Regions from separate parts of the Flavobacterium chungangense LMG 26729 genome, predicted to be linked through region 3. Evidence: riboswitches for the same ligand, from Rfam matches in the RefSeq annotation. Region 3 holds a riboswitch; each other region holds the start of a gene.
The links. Region 3 has a riboswitch for S-adenosylmethionine ahead of JE46_RS00450 (SusC/RagA family TonB-linked outer membrane protein). Riboswitches for the same ligand answer to the same signal wherever they lie in the genome.
Positions count from the first base shown of each region.

Region 1: linked by a shared signal. The riboswitch ahead of JE46_RS05795 (homocysteine S-methyltransferase family protein) and the one ahead of JE46_RS00450 (SusC/RagA family TonB-linked outer membrane protein) in region 3 are both predicted to bind S-adenosylmethionine.
Region 2: linked by a shared signal. The riboswitch ahead of JE46_RS05725 (alpha/beta fold hydrolase) and the one ahead of JE46_RS00450 (SusC/RagA family TonB-linked outer membrane protein) in region 3 are both predicted to bind S-adenosylmethionine.

Region 1 is NZ_JASY01000002.1:596,763-599,912, reverse strand. Features, by position in the region: gene JE46_RS05800 (hypothetical protein) at 1-446, opposite strand, end outside; gene JE46_RS05795 (homocysteine S-methyltransferase family protein) at 508-1,512, opposite strand; SAM riboswitch class I at 1,778-1,891, opposite strand; gene JE46_RS24615 (hypothetical protein) at 2,106-2,234, opposite strand; gene JE46_RS05790 (NAD(P)/FAD-dependent oxidoreductase) at 2,456-3,150, opposite strand, start outside.
Region 2 is NZ_JASY01000002.1:579,663-582,812, forward strand. Features, by position in the region: gene JE46_RS05715 (O-acetylhomoserine aminocarboxypropyltransferase/cysteine synthase family protein) at 1-339, shown strand, start outside; gene JE46_RS05720 (hypothetical protein) at 1,026-1,226, shown strand; SAM riboswitch class I at 1,414-1,521, shown strand; gene JE46_RS05725 (alpha/beta fold hydrolase) at 1,600-2,562, shown strand; gene thrA (bifunctional aspartate kinase/homoserine dehydrogenase I) at 2,584-3,150, shown strand, end outside.
Region 3 is NZ_JASY01000001.1:100,103-103,252, reverse strand. Features, by position in the region: gene JE46_RS00450 (SusC/RagA family TonB-linked outer membrane protein) at 1-1,576, opposite strand, end outside; SAM riboswitch class I at 1,829-1,928, opposite strand; gene JE46_RS00445 (pectinesterase family protein) at 2,262-3,150, opposite strand, start outside.

The DNA.
Region 1 (3,150 bases), on a different contig from region 3:
GAAATAGAAATAAATACAAATTTTTCGTACGAAATTTTTTCTTCTACATATGCCTTAAATAAATTAGCTAAAATCAAAGCCTTTTTTACATCGTTAAATCTATCAAGACAAACCATAATTTGTTCAGTTGATTTTTTTCTAAACTGAGAATCATCATTTATCTTTTTTTGAAATTTATCTTTTTTTTCGGCATCAATTTGTCCACTATTAAATTCTCTAATAAAAGACAGCAATTTTTTTGCAAAGAAAAATTTATTTATTGAGATACCTGTTTTAATTACGCCAACAACAGTTTTAATAATAGGAATTTCCTTTAATGTTTCATTCTGAATTAAATCATCAATATAAATTTCTGAATAATCTGTAGCTAGGTCAATATTTGGATTCAATAATTCTTGTGTGAATTGTTGACTCATGCTATTATCCGAAACCTGTAAATTATCCATAATTTATATTTTAAAATTCTCAAGTATACCTAAAAGGTTTTAAAAACCTTTCAGGAAATCGTTACCCGATAACCGGAGCCACTCTCGGCTTATAATCCTTCGCAACTTCTGCCATTAATCGAATATGATCCGGAGTTGTTCCACAGCACCCACCAATAATATTGATCAAATTGTCTTCTAAATATTCTTTAATGAATGCCTGAGTCTGTTCTGGTGTTTCATCATATTGTCCGAAAGCATTTGGCAATCCTGCATTTGGATGTGCCGAAACATTAAAACTTGTATTGTGCGCTAATGTTTTTAAATACGGTTTCAACAAATCGGCTCCAAGAGCGCAATTGAATCCGACACTTAACAACGGAATATGCGAAACTGAAATCAGAAAAGCTTCAACCGTTTGCCCGGAAAGCGTTCTTCCTGAGGCATCAGTAATTGTTCCTGAAACCATGATCGGAATATCCAGATTACGTTCGTCTTTTACTTCTTCGATCGCAAAAAGTGCTGCTTTTGCGTTTAACGTGTCGAAAATTGTTTCTACTAAAAGTAAATCGCAGCCTCCGTCCATTAAAGCTTCTACCTGTTGTTTGTATGCAATTCTTAAATCGTCGAAAGTTACGGCTCTGTAACCCGGATCGTTTACATCTGGTGACATACTTGCTGTACGGTTTGTCGGCCCGATTGAACCGGCTACAAAACGTGGTTTTTCCGGATTTTTTGCTGTGAATTCATCTGCAACTTGTCTTGCAATTTTAGCCGATTCGTAGTTGAGTTCGTAAACCAGATCTTCCATGAAATAATCAGCCATACCGATTGTAGTTCCGGAGAATGTGTTTGTTTCTACGATATCCGCTCCAGCTTCATAATAGGCAGCGTGTACATCACGAATTGCCTGTGGCTGTGTGAGGGATAATAAATCGTTATTGCCTTTTAACGGATGCGGAAAATCTTTGAAACGTTCGCCACGAAAATCTTCTTCTGAGAAGTTGTAGCGTTGTAACATGGTTCCCATTGCTCCGTCAAGGATTAGGATATTTTTTTTGATTGCTTCCTGAATTGTAATCGACATATTTATTTTGTTTTAGCCGCTAAAGATTCTAAAGTTCTAAATGCTAAGTTTTTAATTCATTATTAATTCCAAAAGTTCACTATTGTCGGCTAATTAGCTCCGATGGGTGTGATATCCTTTTATTCTGGAGTTCAGAATAAAAGATATAGCATACAGCGGGAACTTTGACTGCAAAAATGCGCCAATGATTCGCTCGAAATACTGAATCTGTTTCAGAATATTGTAAGTTGTCAGAAAAGTTTTTGAGAAATACGTAGTGTATTTTGCGTTATCTATCTTGAATACATTTTGTTGTATTAAGTAGAATGTAGCACCTTCTTTATGGCAAAGGGTTGCTAAGGTTTCATTGGGTCTTTCCCTCGGCCTTTCGTGATAACTTTCAATAAAATTAGGAACGGCGCAAAGGTACAAAATAGCCTTTCGACTTGCAAGTTTTTTTTAAGATTCTAAAACACTAAGGTTCTGAGGCTTTATGCTTAAATTTTCTAAAATAAAAAAGCTCAAACTATGTATCAGTTTGAGCTTTCGATTTTAAAATCTTAGTCTATAAACCCAGCGTTACGGGCTTATTAAGGTGATCAGAATGGGGTCGTTTAAAAACTTCTGTCCCATTTTAGAAATGTATCCATGACTTCCTGATGATCTGTTAATTCATTATCTGTCATTTTCATTTCACTGCCGACTTTGGAATTTTCTTCTAGTAGTTGTTCGTCATTGTTCATAATAGATAATTTGTTTAATACTTTCTTAAAGTTAGTATTTTATATTGGTAATTCAAAATGCTAAAATCAAAATTTCTCTTTCTGAAAAAAATTAATACTGCAAATTTACCTCACTTTTTACAGACTAAGTTTAAATTAACATCAATAAAAAAGCCCAAACTTAAAAAGTTTGAGCTTTCAATATTTAAAATCTTAGTCGCTTAGCAACTTAGAAGCTTTGTTTAAACTATCGACTTAACAACTGCTTTTGGCGCTTCTTTACGAGTTCCGTCAAAACCGTCTACACCGGAAACCGTTGTGTATTTTAAAACGTATTTCTTACCCGGATTGATGATTCCGTATGCTGCCTGACACATTAATGTCGCTTCGTGGAATCCGCAAAGAATTAATTTTAATTTTCCTGGGTAAGTGTTGATATCTCCAATGGCAAAGATTCCCGGAATGTTGGTTTGGTAATCTAATGCATTGTTTACTTTAATCGCGTTTTTCTCGATTTCTAATCCCCAGTCTCCAATTGGGCCTAATTTAGGTGTCAAGCCGAAAAGCGGAATAAAGAAATCTGTTTCGATTTTACGGTGTGCTCCGTTTTCTTCGATATCCAAAGATTCTACGTGTTCAGCACCATTGATCCCGATTACCTCAGCCGGTGTGATCAATTTGATTTTTCCGGCAGTTTTTAATTCCTGCACTTTTTCTACAGAATCTAAAGCTCCTCTGAATTCATTTCTACGGTGAATCAAAGTTACTTCTGAAGCTACATTGGCAAGGAAAATACTCCAGTCTAATGCTGAATCTCCTCCACCAGCAATCACTACTCTTTTATCTCTGAATTTCTCAGGATTTTTGATAAAGTATTTTACACCTTTATCTTCATAAAATTCGATATCTTCAATAAGAGGTTTTCTTGGTTCGAAAC
Region 2 (3,150 bases), on a different contig from region 3:
AAATATTATGATTTAGCTCAGGAATATTTGCCTGAAGGTCAAAGTGGAGTGATTACCTTTGGTTTGCAGGGAGGTTATGAAGCAGCGAAACAAGTTGTTGATGAAACTAAACTGTTCTCGCTTTTGGCTAATATTGGGGATACCAAATCGCTTATTATTCATCCGGCCAGTACAACACATCAGCAACTGACAGAACAGGAGCAGCTGGAAACAGGTGTTTCAAAAGATTTAATCCGCCTTTCTGTTGGGATTGAAGATATCGAAGATTTAATTGATGATTTGAAAACAGTTTTTGCAAATGTTGCCAAATCGCACAATACGGTCTTTAATAAAAATTAAAGTTTTTTTGTTTTTTGTTTGAAAAATTACCTCTGGTATGCATTTACCAAAGGTGATTTTTTTTTTGAACCCAATTTTTCGATAGCACTTAAAAATGATTCAACGAAAAAATGTTCTTTGAAAGACTGATGATGGAGAAGTTCAATAATTCATGCATGATTTTGTAAGTTTTGACGTGTATTTCAATCGTTGTAATTTTTGTAAGATGTTTTTAACGTTAAAATATTGTTTTTAAATTGATTTTGCCCGTTTTTATTTGGTAAATAAAAAAAACTTTCGCATATTTGTTAAACCCAAAAACTACTGAAGATATGTTTAATTCCTATAAAATGTTTTGCGCCATTTCGAAAGAAACCGTTGGGGTGTCTATTGCTTAAAAATTGTAAGAACAATATCAATATAGCAAAGCCTCCCAAAATATTTTGAGAGGCTTTTTTAATTTAGATGACAAATGATAGAATTTTTTAAAATAACAAATAAATCACAGATGAACAAGTCCCTACAGATGAACAAGATGTTCAATGTCGCATCTATTCGCGTATGCGTCTGTTGATTCCAAAAGTATAGTAAGTTAAAACAACTTAAACCCTTTTGGCATCTGAAACCAAAAGGGTTTTTTGTTTTAAAGGACTTAATAAAAAGAGAGAAATAATTAGATATAAATAAACAAACTAAACACTAATATCATGAGCACTTTGAACTATTTAACAAAAACGTTTTCTACATTAAAAAACATCAGGGCTAAAAGAAATAATCCGCCGCCAAAAAATGAATTGATACATCCAAGATTCGGAATTAATGAAACGGATAATAAAAGAGAAAAGAAAAATCCTGACTCTTTATTGTTTTTAATGTATTCTAAAGAAAATGAAACGCTTTTCATCTAAATCAAAAAGCATTTCAAATAGGTAATATCCTGCTTAATTTTACTGGGCAATTTTGTTCGGTAATTTTTTGCGTATAATAGTTTTTGTTTGTGATATAGTTAATAAACAAAAGAATCTCGTCAGATAAATTTGTTTGTTTAAGAAAATAGTAGTTAATTTGCACCGTTAAGTTCAGAAACGTATTGAAATGTTATAAAGAAAGGACGAGGGATTAGACCCGATGAATCCTTAGCAACCCTTCGGTAAAGCGAAGAAGGTGCTGCATTCTACCACGCCCAACGTGGAAAGATAACAAAAAGAGTTTTTCTAGTTTCGTTCTAGACTTTCTTTCTAATATTTCCATATACAAATCAAAAAAATAAAAGATTTGAAATTGGAAAGTATACCAAACCCTATCATATTACAAAATTTCACTACCGAAAGTGGTGCCTTATATAATTCGTTGCCCTTAAGTTTTGCACTTTTTGGTTTACCATTGCACAGTGCTCCTGTTGTTTTGGTCAATCATGCATTAACAGGAAATGCACAGGTTACCGGAGAAAATGGCTGGTGGAATGATTTAATTGGTGAAGGAAAAACAATCGACACTACTAAATATTCCGTTTTAGCATTTAATGTTCCGGGTAACGGAAGCGATTCTTTTAGTATCGAAAATTATCAGGATTTCACGGCAAGAGATGTTGCCCGAATTTTTTTGAAGGGAATAGAAACTTTGCAAATTGAGGAGTTGTATGCGATTATCGGAGGTTCGGTAGGCGGAGGAATTGCTTGGGAAATGATGGCATTGGCACCAAACATCACACAACATTTAATTCCGATTGCAACCGACTGGAAATCGACAGACTGGATGATTGCGAATTGTTTTTTACAGGAACAAATCCTGAATAATTCATCAAAACCTATCGAAGATGCCCGAATTCATGCCATGTTGTGTTACCGTTCGCCGGAATCATTCAAGGAGAAATTTCAAAGAACCATTAATCAGGATCTTTTAATTTTTAATATAGAAAGCTGGCTGGCACACCACGGAGATAAATTACAAAAGAGATATCAATTGACATCTTATAAATTGATGAACCAGTTGCTCAAAACAATAGATATTACCAGAAACGGGGAAGATTTTAAAACTTTAATGCTAAAAACTAAAGCTGATATCCATATTATCGCAATCGATTCGGATTTGTTTTTTACACCAAAGGAAAATCAGGAAACGTTTCAGGAATTAAAAAAGTTCAAAGACAATGTTTTTTACAGCGAAATAAATTCGGTACACGGACATGACGCTTTTTTAATCGAGTACAAACAATTAGATAATTTACTAGCTGCTATTTTTTAGCAGAAAATAATAAAAGATAAAATGAAAATATTAAAATTTGGAGGTAAATCATTATCAAACGGAGAAGGGCTTAACAAAGTGGTCTCTATTATCGCCGAGAAAGTAAATCAGGGCGAAAAAATTGCTGTAGTAGTTTCGGCAAGAGGAAATGCTACAGATGAATTAGAATATATTTTAAAAATTGCTGCTAAAAATGGTGATTACAAACGATTATTAGAAAATTTCAAAACCTATCAGGTTTCAGATTATCCTCAGGTTGATTTGTCTGAAGAGTTTACTATTCTGGATAAACTTTATGAAGGAGTAAGCCTGATTGGTGATTACAGCAATAAAATTAAAGATCAGATTTTATCTAAAGGCGAATTGCTTTCGGCGAAATTATTGACTGCTATTTTAATCGAAAAAGGGATTCCTGCTAATTTCACTGATTCAAGAGAATTGCTGAAAACAGATTCTAAATTTGGTGATGCTCAGCCCTTGGAACAGCTTTCTAAGAAAAACGTTGTCAATTATTTTAAAGAACATAATGGTTCAACCGTTAATATCATAACTGGTTTCATTGGTTCAAACAACAACAACGACACAACA
Region 3 (3,150 bases):
TAAAATTGTAATTATTTCTTAGAATAGAAATATTAGTTGAAGAGCCGCCTGTTGCAAAAGCAGAAGACCCAAGATTTGGACTTAAATACGAGATATTTTCTGCTCTTAATCTGTCGATTCCGTAATTACTGTCAAATTTAAATCCATCAAAAAAGGTAATCGTTGCGTGAACGTTTCCAACAAAATGATCGTTAGAACTTGTATGCTTACTGTTATCAAACAAGGCTCCGGGGTGCCATAATGTATTGGTAAATAAGTTATTTCCCGGACTTGTTGTACCTGTAGGACTTAAATTATATGTTCCTTCATTATTATAAACAGCAACGTTTGGAGGGAGTGCAAAAGCCAAACGTGCAGCACCAATCAGCAATAAACCACTGCTGCTTAATGAACCCGTATTTTGCGCCTGATTAAAGGTATTGTTATACGAAAGATTTCCACCCAATTTAAGCCATCTGTTTACATCATGATCGATATTAAACCTAGCTCCTTTTCTCTCGAATTCATTATCCTTTGTAATTCCTTCTTGTTTAGAATAATTCGTTGAGAAAAAATATCTGGTTTTATCTGTTCCTCCCGAAATACTGATATTATGATTTTGAGAAACTGCATCACGGTACACCTGATCCTTCCAACTTGTATTAACACGTGAACCATCGGCATTAAAAGACGGAAAAAAAAGTGCTGATGCTACAGCAGCATTATTTTCGTTGCCACTTAATATTTTGCTGTTAAGTACCGCTTCATTTTTTATGTCTTCGTATTGTGTATTATTCAGAAGATCCGGTAATCGGGTAGCTCTGGTAATTCCAACCCAACTATCGTAGGTAACTTTAGTTTTACCTGCTTTTCCTTTTTTGGTAGTCACTAAAATAACTCCACCTGCAGCACGCGAGCCGTAAATTGAGGTTGATGCCGCATCTTTTAAAACATCAATAGATTCAATATCTGCCGGGTTTATATCTGAAAGTGGGTTATTGGCAACAGAATTTGTTGTGGACACATCGCCGGAATTAACCGGAATACCATCAATAACAATTAAAGGAGATGTGCTTAAGGAAATTGAATTTACCCCACGAATTCTGATTACCGGAGCATCATTTAAAACCCCGCTCGGGTTAGAAACATTTACTCCAGCTGCCTTCCCAATCAGTGCCTGCTCAAAACTTTGAACCGGAATATCTTTAATGGTTTTAGACGTAATTCTTGCAGCTGAACCTGTAAATTCTTTTTTGCTTTGCGTACCATAACCTACTACAAGCACTTCTTTTAAAGCTGTATTAGACGGTATAAGTCTTATGTCATTAAATGAGGAACCTGTATTTTTTTCAAGCGGTTCATAACCAATATAATTGATCGACAATACCTTATCTTCTTTTGTTATTGATAGAGAAAATTTTCCATTGCTATCAGCTACAGCTGATTTACCACTTTGTGTCGCAATAATTGTAGCTCCCGGCAAAGGCTCTCCGTTATCAGAACCCCTGACGGTTCCGTTTATCGTTCGATCCTGTGCGCTAAGCCTTCCAGGAAGTATGCTGAACAAAAAAATTAAAACTAGTAAGATTTTTTTCATTGAATTTTGTTTTTAAAAATTGGATATAGTAATCCCCGGGCCGATGTTGAAATGGCCTATCAATAATGCTGATAAAACAGGACTGGGTATAAAAAGACTAAAGACTTTGCATTCGGAAAACTTTAGAATAGTCTTCTTTTAAAAGCAGATTAAATTGTTTGGAATGGGCATTTAAAAATAATAGCTCAGTTTTCATGTCAGTGATAAAAGATTTAATAATAATGACCTTATTCAGATTTTCTAAGGAAATCTTTCTTATCTGTCCACCGTAGCGGAAGGATTTAGCACCTTATTTAGCAACAGGTTGCTAAGACATCATCGGGCCTATTCCCTCAGTCTTTCTGGATAAGTCATGTAGAAATTTTCTACTTGGCAAATATATATATTAATTCTATATAATTAGTATAGTTTAAAAATGTTTTTAAAAAAAATAATTCATAAAAAAATTAATTAACTGTATGACAAATACTTATTCATATTTAAAAAAAGTAGATTTTATTATTTTACACAGAATATTCATGCTTTATTCAATATTTGGAAAATTTAGATACCCAGTATGTTTTACTTTTTAATATTCACTTGCTCCCAGATATTAAATAATGTTTATGAAAATTAATAAAAAACCCTATCCGAAATTTTAGCTTCTGACAGGGTTAACAAAAAAAGTACTTAAGCTTATAAAAACTTATTCTTTGATAATGGTTTTATTTATGATACCCTTGTCAGTCAATATCTTAACTACATAAGTACCAGCACTGGCATTCACGTTCACTTTTACAGTTCTATCTGTAATTTCGTTTATTTCGTAAATTTGTTGTCCAAGCATATTGAATATCGAAATCTGTTTGGCCTTTCCAATAGTTCCAAAATCTATATAAAATTCATTTTTGAATGGTACAGGGTATATTTTCACTTCAGTCTTAATCTCTTCAACAGCCATATCAAGCGTACTCTCAGAAACAGTATTTTTGGATGTACTGCTACAACTAACTGCAGTAGGATTAATCCCTTCTACTTCTATCTTATCAATGTTAGCCAAACCTGATGCTGTAGTCGCTTCTAATCTTATGGTATGAGTACCCGAAGAAAGCGCTATTGTAACTAAAGAACTTGAATTTTCGGCCCAGGTTGTCCAATTGGTTGTAGCATTAAAAGCTGCTGTAGCCAGAGTAACGCCATCTACAATTATTTTAGCGCCTCTTGAAGTAGTGCCTCCATTAGAATATCTCCACCGAAGGATATAATTTCCGGAAGCAGTATTCACAGACCATTCAATTCCTGCACCGACTGCATTATTAGCATTGGCAAAACCAGTACCCTGATATCCCGCATTATTATTGTCTATTGTTCCTTCAACAACACAGAAACCCGTTTCGTTTTCATTGATCGAAATTTCAGTATTTGCTGCAACCGGATCTGTATAGTTAGCAGTTCCATTTTGTTTTTGACCGGAAGTAATAGCTGCTACTAATCCATTAATGTACACTTCCAGATTAGTATATACAGCGTTCAGTGTATAGGCTGTTCCGTCTGAAATATTATTGCTATTTAAACCATTGGTATTTTCCCAGCTA